Regions from separate parts of the Vibrio sp. RC586 genome, predicted to be linked through region 1. Evidence: predicted binding sites of a transcription regulator. Region 1 holds the regulator's gene; each other region holds the start of a gene.
What was found. Region 1 encodes PurR, which represses purine synthesis genes. Its sites were predicted from a motif close to TNANGNAAACGTTTNCNTNA; they were not measured.
Positions count from the first base shown of each region.

Region 2: a site for PurR is predicted at 1,240-1,259, ahead of folD (bifunctional methylenetetrahydrofolate dehydrogenase/methenyltetrahydrofolate cyclohydrolase FolD). Genes of this name have one in related genera too.
Region 3: a site for PurR is predicted at 1,771-1,790, ahead of VOA_RS12340 (phosphoribosylaminoimidazolesuccinocarboxamide synthase). Genes of this name have one in related genera too.
Region 4: a site for PurR is predicted at 1,857-1,876, ahead of metK (methionine adenosyltransferase). Genes of this name have one in related genera too.

Region 1 is NZ_ADBD01000013.1:220,216-223,361, reverse strand. Features, by position in the region: gene VOA_RS04500 (TfoX/Sxy family DNA transformation protein) at 1-400, opposite strand, end outside; cyclic di-GMP riboswitch class I at 516-603, opposite strand; gene purR (HTH-type transcriptional repressor PurR) at 762-1,772, opposite strand; gene torD (molecular chaperone TorD) at 2,150-2,812, opposite strand; gene torR (two-component system response regulator TorR) at 3,037-3,146, shown strand, end outside.
Region 2 is NZ_ADBD01000013.1:415,078-418,223, forward strand. Features, by position in the region: gene iutA (IutA-like xeno-aerobactin receptor) at 1-836, shown strand, start outside; tRNA gene VOA_RS03710 (tRNA-Arg) at 1,049-1,125, opposite strand; gene folD (bifunctional methylenetetrahydrofolate dehydrogenase/methenyltetrahydrofolate cyclohydrolase FolD) at 1,327-2,187, shown strand; gene VOA_RS03705 (hypothetical protein) at 2,312-2,602, opposite strand; gene VOA_RS03700 (TauD/TfdA dioxygenase family protein) at 2,891-3,146, shown strand, end outside.
Region 3 is NZ_ADBD01000007.1:396,414-399,559, reverse strand. Features, by position in the region: gene VOA_RS12335 (hypothetical protein) at 111-461, shown strand; gene VOA_RS12340 (phosphoribosylaminoimidazolesuccinocarboxamide synthase) at 562-1,668, opposite strand; gene VOA_RS20000 (hypothetical protein) at 1,819-2,220, opposite strand; gene VOA_RS12345 (hypothetical protein) at 2,511-2,693, opposite strand; gene VOA_RS12350 (J domain-containing protein) at 2,841-3,146, opposite strand, start outside.
Region 4 is NZ_ADBD01000011.1:16,472-19,617, forward strand. Features, by position in the region: gene tkt (transketolase) at 1-1,691, opposite strand, end outside; gene metK (methionine adenosyltransferase) at 2,021-3,146, shown strand, end outside.

The DNA.
Region 1 (3,146 bases):
TTTTGAGCATCCTTTCGGTTGCCAAGCGTAAGTTAGGCAGATCTTTTAAGCGCTCAGGTTTTGCTTGAGCTTGCGTTTCACGCTCTGCCTTAGCGACTTCAAGTGCAGCGCGAGCTTCAGTTAAGATGGAGGTTGGATTGCTCCAACAATCTTCAGGTAAAGCGTAGTACTTAGTTACGACAGGAAAGCCACGTTTCTTATAAACGTAAGGTTCATAACCTTGTAGTTTGAATTTTTCGATTGTGGCATCGTCCGCACGGATGTGCAGCGTTTCATTAACCACAAGCGCAAACATAGTTTCGTCGACGAAAATACCAAAGCCACCAAACATTGAACGAGATTTCACACGTCCTAGCTGCTCAAAGAGCCGCATTGAATCTTTTAATACTGGTTTATTCATGCTGTTAGTCTCGGAGTATTGTTACATACGCCACCAAATCAGGTCCGAGAAAATTAGCAAATGCATGCATCGGCCATGTCAATGATGAGTCAACATAGTGTATGCATTTTTTGCCATCGGTAACCCCGCTACCTACCATAAACTTTTGGTTTAGGCCGGAGGCTTTGCGTCCCACTTTTTCAAATGGTTTGCCCTGTGCGTGACATTTTTCCTGATAAAAATTAACCAATCTTGGCTTATTCTCACAACTTGGTATTTCAAATGTGAGAATAAGCTAAGTTATTAATACCTATGCTACATAGGTTTTGTCAAATTTATGTGACAAGCTTTCAAATATAGGCGTCATGAATTGTCAAGAAAGTTAGTTTTTTGTCAAGTCTTTCACTGTGTCGCGCTCGACAATTTCAGGATGCATTTCGAAAATTCGACGTTCGTGTTCTTTATCCTTGATGCGCTCTAACAAAATTTCAAAGGCGTTTTTCCCGACACGACGTTTCGGTTGGTGTACGGTAGTCAGCGGTGGTGAGAAATATTCCGCTAATTCAATGTTGTCGTAGCCAATCACGGAAATGTCTTCAGGTACACGGATGCCTTTTTGTTGCAGACGGCTCATCAAACCAAGTGCCATAGTATCGTTGAAACAAAACACCGCAGTTGGACGCTTATCCATAGCAAGGATTTTATCGGCAGCTAGCACCGCCGTATCACACTCAAAGTTGCCTTCTAAAATCCAATCTTCATTAACCGGCAATTTTGCCTCAGCCATAGCACGGCGGAAGCCTTGAATACGCTCTTGGCATGCTGCTTTAACAAAGTGACCGCTTAAGCATGCAATATCAGTATGACCACGGTCAGTCAGGTATTTGGTAGCCAAGTAACCACCTTCTTCTGAATTGTCGATGATTTTATCAGCGTGTGAGGTTTCTGGACCCCAATCCATGATTACTTTTGGAATGTCTTTGTGTGCATCCAGCATCTCTTGTAGCTCTTGGGTCAAGTCTGAACACATGACCAAAATGCCATCAACCCGTTTTTCAGCCAACATGCGAATGTAATCACGTTGCTTTTCATAGATGCCGCCTGTGTTACACAAGATCAGAGTGTAACCTTGGCGATAACAGTAGCTTTCTACGCCATCAATCACTTCAGAGAAGAACAAGTTAGTGGATTGCGTCACTAACATGCCGATGGTGCGAGTGGTGTTACATTTCAAGCTCCGTGCAACAGCGCTAGGAGCATAGTTGAGCTGTTTAACCGCTTCTTGCACTTTCTCCTGTGTGGTTTCAGCCACAAAACGAGTTTTGTTAATGACGTGAGAGACGGTAGTCGTTGACACGCCAGCAAGGCGTGCCACATCTTTAATCGTAGCCATAGAGTGTTCCTGTCGATGACTGCTGATGCCAGCGAATATTATTGGTTAATTAAATCAGCAGAAGTAAGGCGAGACTGAGCGAATCTTCACACTCTGTGCAGCAATGAGCGGTACTAGGCCGTACGTAAAGCGCTTCAATCACAATGCCTAAAGTAATAAAAATACAAAAACCGCCAAAAATTAGCGGTTTATATTTTTATTCGTTTTTTATCGTTTGCGGGTGGATTTTAGACTGCAAATCTGTTCACCGCAACGAAATTCATTCATCAAACTTTAAGTTATTTCGCGATCAATTCGTCTAGGCAAACTCTATTTACTGTGCCAAAGAGTCAGTTTGGTGTTGAACGGCAACCTTAAGTAAGAGAGTGACAAGACACTTATTCGATATTCGTATTCAGCTCTTGAAGGTAATCTTTGTCTTGTCTCACGAATGCCAATGTTAAACGAGCAACGGCTGCGTAAAGTCCAAAGTCATCAAATTGAGTGCAACGCTCAACAAAGGTGGGTAACCAGTTGAGTAAGTGTTGTTCGATAAATTCAGCTTGTGCTTTCGATGCGTTATCCAAGTCCGCAGCCTGTTCATTTTGATTAGCACTAATGGCAAGGTGAGCCAAAAAATCGAGCTGAATTGCGAGATGGTCGGCGGGTTCATTGAGGTTTTGAGCCACCTTAACGCCTTGCGTGGCGAGAAGCTCGCGCATTTTTTGTGCGGGTTTACCGTTTAGTAGCCCTTTATCCGTGTAGACAGATGCGTAAGGTAGAGCTGAATCACGATCGGACTTCAAAAATAAATCACAGAAATCCGCAGCAAGTTCAAGCTGAGCATCGGTTCTATCTTGCAAACGATTCAGCGCTTCTATCAAACTTTTCACATCTGTGGTTAGGCTTTCTTCTGCCGCGAGTCCAGTCAAAAATGTGCGGATTTCCGCTGAATGGTAGTGTGCGAGATCTTGTTCAGTCAGCTCTTTAATAAATAGGCTCGACAACCACCAATAGACTTCTGCGCGTTTTTCATTGAGGATTTTCAGTTCTTGTATCATTTTTGCACTCCCAATCGGTTGGCTCTTAGTCTAAACCATAAAAATGAACAGCTATCATGCTGAACATGTCTATTTGTGAAAAGATGCAAATGAGTTGTGAATGTGCTGAGTGGGGCTTGAGTTGCATCAAGAAAAAGTGATGTTTCTCACGATTTTTCTCGAAATATTAATAAATATGAATAGAATAACCCTGCGATAAATCCAGTTATTTAAAATGGTGCATTATGAGCTATCACGTACTTGTGGTTGAAGACGATCTCGTTACCCGCAGTAAGTTGAGTGGTTACTTTCAAAACGAAGGCTACCAAGTCACACAGGCGGAAAGCGGAGCGCA
Region 2 (3,146 bases), 190 kb from region 1:
CAGAAGGTAAAGGCACTTCTGCCGATGCCGTACCGGGAGGCGAAACTGACTACAACGTGGGTCTGTTCAACTTAGGCACGCTTTATCATCTCAATAATCACTCGCAAGTGTGGGCTAACTTCTCACAAGGTTTCGATCTGGCTGACCCTGCGAAATACTATGGTCAAGGCAACTATAAACTGGTCGGCAGCCACTGGACGTTGCAAGACAGTATCAATGTTGATAGTTCTAAAATGTCAGGCATTAAAACCAACAGCTTTGAGTTGGGCTACCGTTTAGAAAAAGACAGTTTCAACCTGCAAACCGCGGCCTACTATTCCACCTCGGATAAATCCGTTTCTTACAACAAGCAAACTTTATTGATTGAAGAAGTGGAAGATAAGAAACGCGTTTACGGCCTTGAGGCTATGGCGTCTTACTGGGTACACACCAATGTTCAATTGGGTGCGTCAGGTCACTACGTGGTCTCGAAAGTCAAAGGTGATAACGGCTGGGAAGATATGACAGCAGGCGAAGCCAGCACATCAAAAGCCAGTGCTTGGGCGGGTTGGTATGATGCGGATCTGGCGGTTAAGTTACAGAGCCAAACCATGTTTGACTACAAAGATGGCGAACAAAACAAGTTGGACGGTTATACCATCTTTGACTTAGTCGGTAGCTACCAATTGCCAGTGGGCAGTCTCGGTTTTGGTGTGCTCAACCTGTTTGACCACGACTACACCACCATTTGGGGTCAACGTGCGCAGATCGTTTATTCCGCTCACTACGATGCTGCTGCGTATGACTACAAAGGCCGTGGCCGTACTTATACCCTGAACTACCAAGTAAAATTCTAATTCAAGCGGCAGTCACTCCATTGAGGAGTGGCTGCTACTTTATTTCCTCAATTCTTCTGTGCTGTATCCGGCCTATTCTCAATACATTGGATAGTCACCATCCTGCTATTCCACTCTTCGCGTACTCGCAAGAGTGTGGCTCACAGCAGCAAAATAAAACCGCAGAAATGAAAAAGCGCCAGCAAGAATTCACTTGCTGGCGCTTAGAATAATGGCACGCCCTACAGGATTCGAACCTGTGACCACATGCTTAGAAGGCACGTGCTCTATCCAACTGAGCTAAGGGCGCGCTACAGGGTGAGGATTATACGAGTTAAACGGGCTAGATCAACGTCTTTGTCTAACTTTCTGTTTCGAATGAGCAATATTTTACCGATCTCATCTCAACTGCCGAAAAACAGAACAAAGCAAACGTTTGCCTGTGGATGTTATCAAAAATATCTGCGACAATGCGCGCAAAAATTTTCGCTCCAAACCTGTAAGGAAAGTCATGACTGCTCAAAATATTGATGGAACGCTGATTTCGCAAACGGTGCGCTCAGAAGTGGCAGCCCGTGTTAAAGCTCGGGTTCAAGCTGGGTTACGAGCCCCAGGACTAGCGGTTGTGTTGGTGGGCGAAGATCCTGCTTCACAAGTGTATGTCGGCAGTAAACGCCGTGCTTGCGAAGAAGTCGGGTTTGTCTCCAAATCTTTCGATTTACCCGCCACCGCGAGTGAAGAAACCTTGCTGTCACTGGTTGAAGAACTCAATAACGATCCACAAATCGATGGCATTTTGGTGCAACTGCCTTTGCCTGCAGGTATTGATACCACCAAAGTGTTGGAGAGTATTCACCCTGAGAAAGATGTGGATGGTTTCCACCCTTACAACGTTGGCCGTTTGGCGCAGCGCATTCCGAAACTGCGCTCTTGCACGCCCAAAGGCATCATTACTCTGCTTGAGCGTTATAACATTCCCTTGCGCGGTAAACATGCGGTGATTGTGGGTGCCTCCAACATTGTCGGTCGCCCTATGACGTTAGAGCTGTTACTGGCAGGTTGCACTACCACCACTTGCCACCGCTTTACTCAAGATCTCGAAGGCCATATTCGCCAAGCGGATGTCTTGGTGGTTGCGGTCGGTAAACCTAACTTTATTCCGGGAGCATGGATTAAAGAAGGCGCGATTGTAGTCGATGTCGGCATTAACCGCTTAGATACAGGCAAACTGGTTGGCGATGTGGAATACGATGTTGCCCGCACGCGAGCAAGCTTTATCACACCAGTACCCGGTGGTGTCGGACCTATGACCGTCGCAAGCTTGATTGAAAACACCATGATGGCGTGTGAGCAGTTCCATACTCAAGTTTAAGCCGTCTCCGCTTCAGCGATAGAAATGTTCAAAAAGCAGAGGTCAACCCAAATATGGATTGACCTCTGTTGTTCTTTTCGGCACTCATGTTTCCCCACAGAATCATCATCGAACAGCACAAAAGTTAAAGATCATTCATCAGCTGTTCTAATTCATCCGTTGCGTCTTCAATAAGGTGGCTCAGCTCACTCGCATCCGGCTCAGCCAATGTTAGCTGCCAAGGTCGCTTTTTGTTGGTGCTGACAATTCGGGTATGCCCTTTCTGCTTTTCAAATTTCACTTGCTCAAACTCTGCGACATGGTGTTGGTGGGTCTCCATCACATCGACACATAGTTTACCTAGTGGATTAACTTCTATATGAGCATGCAGTTGTGGCTTACCCGCCACTCGGTAATGTCTGTGAATAGTAATCATAATATCCCTCCTAGCCTGAGATAGATTGCCTTCACTTTCAGTTTAGAACACTCGATTGAACTTGAAGTGTGAATTGCTCACCAAGTTCCACACTCTCTTTTTAATTGTTTGAAATGTTCAGGATTCGTTTGAGGACTGACCAGCTAATGCCACCACCTGTACCAACAGCAGACTGTTCCGCTATCGGTAACTTTGGGTTCTGATTTTGTTATCTAGTCAACACCTACCCGTTCTACCAATAATCGCATAGAGACCAAACAAGAGATGCTCAATAGGGAGAACGCTAAAATGCTATATAAAATCACCATGTTAGAACCCTTTGGGGTTCTCGTTGAGCCAGTAAAAAAACCGACTCATGTTAATCAATTGGATATTGATGCATTACGCGAGATGTTTAATCGCGAGCAGTTGGTTTTACTGCGTGGCTTTGAAAGTTTCGGACAAGCCGATGATTTTGCTGATTACTGTGAACTCTGGGGAGAAGTGAGTGTTTGGCCATTTGGCCGAGTATTGGACCTAGTGCAGAAAGAAAATCCGGGTGATC
Region 3 (3,146 bases), on a different contig from region 1:
AGACTATTTTTTTATATCGTATTGCTATATAGGCAAGGTTGGTCAATAGTGGTTTTACTGTGTTGCCAATCGTGTCGGGGGACTGAATGGAAAAAGCAAGGATTAGCGCAGTGTTCGATTACACCACATTTTTAGGTGCATCATGTGCAAAAAAATGGACTTTCACTGAAGCGATAAGCTCATTTGCACCGATTTTTGGGATTGCTTGGATAGATGCAATAAAAGAGCAGCAAAGCCCTGAAGAACGATTATGGGATGTCGCACTAAAAAAGCTTTCTACTCGATGCAGTGATGAGTCTAATTTGATCGCGTTAGTGAAGCTGGCTAAGCAAGAAGGCATTGACGAGTTGACACTGGTGATGCCCTACGCACTTGATGAGCAGCAACTTACAACGATTCAAAGCAAAAGTGCTGCGCAGATTGAATCGACCAATCAAGACGAATTTCTTATTAAGTTGTAATGGCTTGAATGAAAGACATTACATATCGATCGATTAGGTAATATAAAGGGACGTTTTCGCCCCTTTATTCGCTTCATCATTCACTATATTGGTGCATGGCTTAGCGTTCTATGAGCCCGTATTCTTTGTCTAGAATATCAATGATCTCTTGCTTTGGCTGATTGCTAAGGTGAATCGGCTGCCCAGTAATTTTTTCTGCAATACCTAGATAGGTACGTGAGATATCGAGTAATGCTTCTAATGGTAAAGCATTATCGCGTGCGAGCGCTTCACGCTCTGGCATACGTTCTTTATTGAGCAGAATGTCTGGATCAGGGAAGTAGTTCAGCAAAAACTGGCGGAAGCCTTCTTTCGAGTTTTCAACAATCTTGCCTTGCTGATACTGCTCAGCGTCCCAAATACGTGATGAATCAGGTGTGCCCACTTCATCCATATAGATCAGATTTTGTTGCCCTTGCTTATCAGTCACATAGCCAAACTCAAATTTGGTATCGACAAAAATTTGTCCCACCTCCTTTAATGCTTCACTGATTACAGCAAAGCCTTGCTTGAGCAGTGTCTCGTAATGGTCAATGTCTTGTGGCTGACTGAAGTTAAATGCCGTGTAGTTGTTTTCAATATCATGGCGCGAGATATTCACATCATCAGCTTCAGGTACTCCAGGAATGCCACGTAAAATACCTTTGGTGGATGGTGTCATTAGCAACTCTGGCAGTTGGCTATCTTTTTCTAACCCTTCAGGCAAAGTGATACCACAGAACTCACGCTCACCTTTTGTATAGGCGCGCCACATCGAACCGGTGATGTATTGACGACAAATCGCTTCAATTTTGATTGGCTGCGCTTTTTGCACAATCCAAACAAATGGATGTGGGATGTCGAGAATGTGACTATCGGCTAAGCCGTTTTGTTGGAACAGTTTGAACCAGTGATTAGAAATTGCATTGAGTGCAGCTCCTTTACCAGGGACCCCATGAACCCCTCCTTCAGCATGCCAAATACAATCAAATGCTGAAATTCGATCGCTAATCACCATGATGGCGAGTGGTGCATCATCGGCAACGGGGTAACCTTTCTCTTTAATCAGGCGTTGACTATCTTGCTCCGTCAGCCAGTACACCGAGCGAACTTTTCCGCTGTGTACTGGTTGATGAGTGCGAATGGGGAGGTCGTCATTGACGGCAAGGACTTGATCTGCAAGGCTCATTGAGACATTCCTATTTAAATTCAAACATCGTTTTGCAATTTTACTTGGTAGAAAATCGCAGGCTGAGCGCATAATACCAGAACTAATTTCTGCCGCCAGATAAAAAGCAAACGTTTGCTTTGTTTTTATTTTCTTATGAAAACGGGGCAGTCAGTGCAACGAATAAGTAGAGTGCCTGATAAAAAACAGTTCACAATCATGTTGTTTAGCAAACTGAAGTAACTGCTTTTGAGTGACCAAGTCTATCGAACTGGAGGCGACAATAGCACTAGCCGTTTGACAAGCAATCGCTTTAGCCACTATTTCAGCTTCGGAGTGTCGTTTAGAGGCTTTAAGGTGCACTATTTTACCGCAATTAATATTCTGCTCGCTCAATGCTGTAGTGTTTGGGCGTTGGCACTGTGCTGTATAGAGAATCCATTGTGAACGCAGAGATAAATGAGCGAGTCGCTGCATAAGGTTAGCTTCACTGTTTAGGTCAATGTTTGGACGTAACGCACTTGATGTACGTGATGGTGGTAGTCCGAAATGTTTGAATTCAGTGTGTAACATAATACTGTCTCTCCATACATGCTGTATGTAAATACAGTATTGTTGATTGGGTGGTTTTGCAACTCTTTTTTGGATAAAAAAAAATCAGAGATGGGGTCTTAAATGGTGGTTTTTTGTTTAAGATGTTGTTTTTTATTGAGTTGTTTTTAATGCGAAAGGAGTGGGTGTGAATTGTACGGATTGTATTTTTTGTGAGCTGCATCCGAAGCTTAATCTCTGGTTATACAGCGGCAGATGAAAACAGAAAAAGCGCCATAAAGGCGCTTTTTCAAAGGAAAAGGATGGGTAGGTCATCGGATGGCTTGTTGTTTTTCTCGGAATGCCATTTCAGCTAAATTAAATTGCCGTACATCCATACGAGCGAATTCATTACAGGTTTCACATGAGTGATGGGCTTTGCCATCAACATATTCATGTCTTGTTAGTCGTTTTGGTTGCTTACACCAATCGCAAATACCTTCTACGCTATACATTGTTTTCTCCCACCGTGACAGGCGTAAATCTCGCGCGGATTATGGCATGCTTTAATTCAAAAAGTTAACTATTTGTAATTATCCTTGTGAAGGAGATCGATTGCGTAAGCGCTGATTTTTCAAGGTTTAGATGAGCATTTCTAGGGCTTACGCTTGTTTTTGTAACGATCTGTTAACTGCGTCCATCACGATTTTAACCGCGCTATTTAATCGCTTCATTTCTTCATCACTGCCATGCAGATCTGGATGGTAGATTTTTGATAACTGTTTATAGCGTAGCTTGATGGTTTTCACATCCAGTGGTTGGTTTTGATGAAATCCCATCAAAGAAAATGCAATGGCGACTTTGTGCCCATCGAGGTCGGTGCTTTGGTTTTGCTGTAGACGTTTACACTCTAGGTAAAGATGATCAAGCTGCTGTTTTTGCCTTTTGATAATAAATTGCTGTTCTTT
Region 4 (3,146 bases), on a different contig from region 1:
AGTTCCACTTCAGAGCCAGTCGCAATCAGAATCAGTTCAGGTTGGCCTGCGCAATCTTTCAGGATGTAACCGCCTTTGGCGATGTTCGCGACTTGCTCAGCACTGCGTGGTTGCTGCGCGAGATTTTGACGCGAGAAAATCAGCGCAGATGGCGCATCTTTACGCTCGATGGCCAGTTTCCAAGCCACTGCCGATTCTACTTGGTCACACGGACGCCATGTGCTCATGTTTGGCGTCATACGCAGAGAAGCGATTTGCTCAACCGGTTGGTGAGTTGGGCCATCTTCGCCCAGACCAATCGAGTCGTGCGTGTACACTTGGATGTTTTGCACTTTCATCAGTGCCGCCATACGCATCGCGTTACGCGCGTATTCCATAAACATCAGGAAGGTCGCACCGTAAGGCACAAAGCCACCGTGCAGCGCGATACCGTTGATGATGGCGGTCATACCAAACTCACGTACACCGTAGTGGATGTAGTTGCCTGAGAAGTCTTCTGCTGTCAGTGACTTAGAGCCAGACCACATAGTAAGGTTAGAAGGCGCCAAGTCAGCAGAACCACCCATAAATTCTGGCAGCAGTTTGCCGAACGCTTCCAACGCGTTTTGTGATGCTTTACGCGATGCAATATTCGCAGGGTTAGCTTGCAGGTTAGCGATAATTTCGCTGGTTGCCGCTTCCCAATTCGCTGGCAATTCGCCTGCTACGCGGCGCTTGTATTCAGCGGCTTCGGCTGGATAAGCTTTCGCGTAAGCCGCGAATTTCTCATCCCAAGCGGCTTCTTTGCTTGCGCCTGCTTGTTTAGCATCCCACGCTGCGTAGATGTCAGCCGGGATTTCAAACGGAGCGTATTCCCAACCTAAGAATTCACGCGCAGCTTTGATTTCATCGTTGCCCAGAGGCGCGCCGTGACAGTCGTGTGAACCCGCTTTGTTTGGAGAGCCAAAACCGATGATGGTTTTGGTACAAATCAGCGTTGGGCGAGACGTTTCTGCTTTCGCCGCTTCAATCGCAGCGTTAATGGCATCTGCATCGTGACCATCAACCGCTGGGATCACATGCCAGCCGTAGGCTTCAAAACGTTTTGGTGTGTCGTCTGAGAACCAGCCTTCCACGTGACCATCAATAGAAATACCGTTGTCATCCCAGAACGCAATCAGTTTGCCCAGACCCAGCGTACCCGCCAGTGAACAGGCTTCGTGCGAGATACCTTCCATCAAACAGCCATCACCCATGAACACATAAGTGAAGTGGTCAACGATGTCGTGACCCGGTTTGTTGAACAGCGCGGCCAGAGCTTTCTCAGCCATCGCCATACCTACGGCATTGGTGATGCCTTGGCCTAGTGGGCCCGTAGTGGTTTCGATGCCCGGTGCGTAACCGTACTCTGGGTGACCCGGTGTTTTGGAGTGCAGTTGACGGAAGTTTTTCAAATCGTCAATCGACAGCTCGTAGCCGCTCAGGTGCAGCAGCGAGTAAATCAGCATTGAGCCATGGCCGTTAGACAGTACGAAACGGTCGCGGTCAGCCCAGTTGGGGTTTTGTGGATTGTGGTTCAAGTGTGAACGCCACAGCACTTCGGCGATATCCGCCATGCCCATTGGGGCTCCCGGGTGGCCAGAGTTAGCTTTTTGAACGCCGTCCATGCTCAGGGCGCGGATAGCATTGGCAAGTTGTTTGCGAGAAGACATGTCGGCTCCTAAATTGGAAGTAAGCGATATGAATGGATGCGAAAAATAAGTGGCGGCTATTGTCGCAAAGCCCCCCTGCTGCTGCAAACGATTTACTGGTGCTTTGCTCCGATTTTGTCACACTTTTTAGCACATTCTCGCTTTGTAGTGGCAAAGCTGACTTTTTTAAGCAAACGTTTGGTTATGGGCTAAACAGAAAAAGAGCTTGTAATTTGAGCGTTCGACACTAAAATAGCCGTCTAGATGTAGAAACGCCTACAAAATGTACGAAATTAATCGGTAGCGCCACTTCATGCCGTTACCGAATAACCACAAATATTGGAGCTATCATGGCGATTAAGCACCTGTTTACTTCAGAATCAGTATCAGAAGGCCATCCAGATAAAATTGCAGACCAGATCTCTGATGCAGTGTTGGACGCGATTCTTGAGCAAGATCCTAAAGCTCGCGTTGCTTGCGAAACTTACGTAAAAACTGGCATGGTGATGGTAGGTGGTGAAATCACTACTTCCGCTTGGGTTGATATCGAAGAGTTAACTCGTCAAACCGTTCGTGAAATTGGTTACGTGCACTCAGACATGGGCTTTGATGCCAACTCTTGTGCGGTACTGAACACCATCGGTAAGCAATCGCCAGACATCAACCAAGGTGTTGATAAAGCCGATCCTAAAGAGCAAGGCGCAGGCGACCAAGGCATCATGTTTGGTTATGCGACCAACGAAACTGAAGTGCTGATGCCAGCACCGATCACCTACGCACATCGTCTGATGCAACGCCAAGCAGAAGTTCGTAAAAACGGCACGCTGCCATGGTTGCGTCCTGATGCAAAATCTCAGGTGACCTTCCAGTACGACCAAGGCAAGATTGTGGGTATTGATGCCGTGGTTCTGTCTACTCAGCACTGTGACTCTATTTCAACGCCAGATCTGCGTGAAGCGGTGATGGAAGAGATCATCAAGCCAGTTCTGCCAGCAGAATGGTTGAGCAAAGAGACCAAATACTTCATCAACCCAACCGGCCGTTTCGTTATCGGTGGTCCAATGGGTGACTGTGGTCTGACCGGTCGTAAGATCATCGTTGATACCTACGGCGGCGCAGCGCGTCACGGTGGCGGTGCATTCTCTGGTAAGGATCCATCCAAGGTTGACCGTTCAGCGGCTTACGCAGCGCGTTACGTTGCGAAAAACATCGTTGCTGCTGGTATGGCTGATCGTTGTGAAATCCAACTCTCTTACGCAATCGGTGTTGCTGATCCAACGTCTATCATGGTGGAAACTTTCGGTACTGAGAAAGTGTCGCAAGAGATCATCATTGAAGCCGTTCGCCAGTTCTTCGACCTGCGTCCATACGGTCTGCAAGAGATGCTGAACCTGCTGCAACCTATCTACAAGAAAACCGCAGCTTACGGTCACTTCGGCCGTGAAGAGTTTCCTTGGGAAGCGACAGACAAAGCCG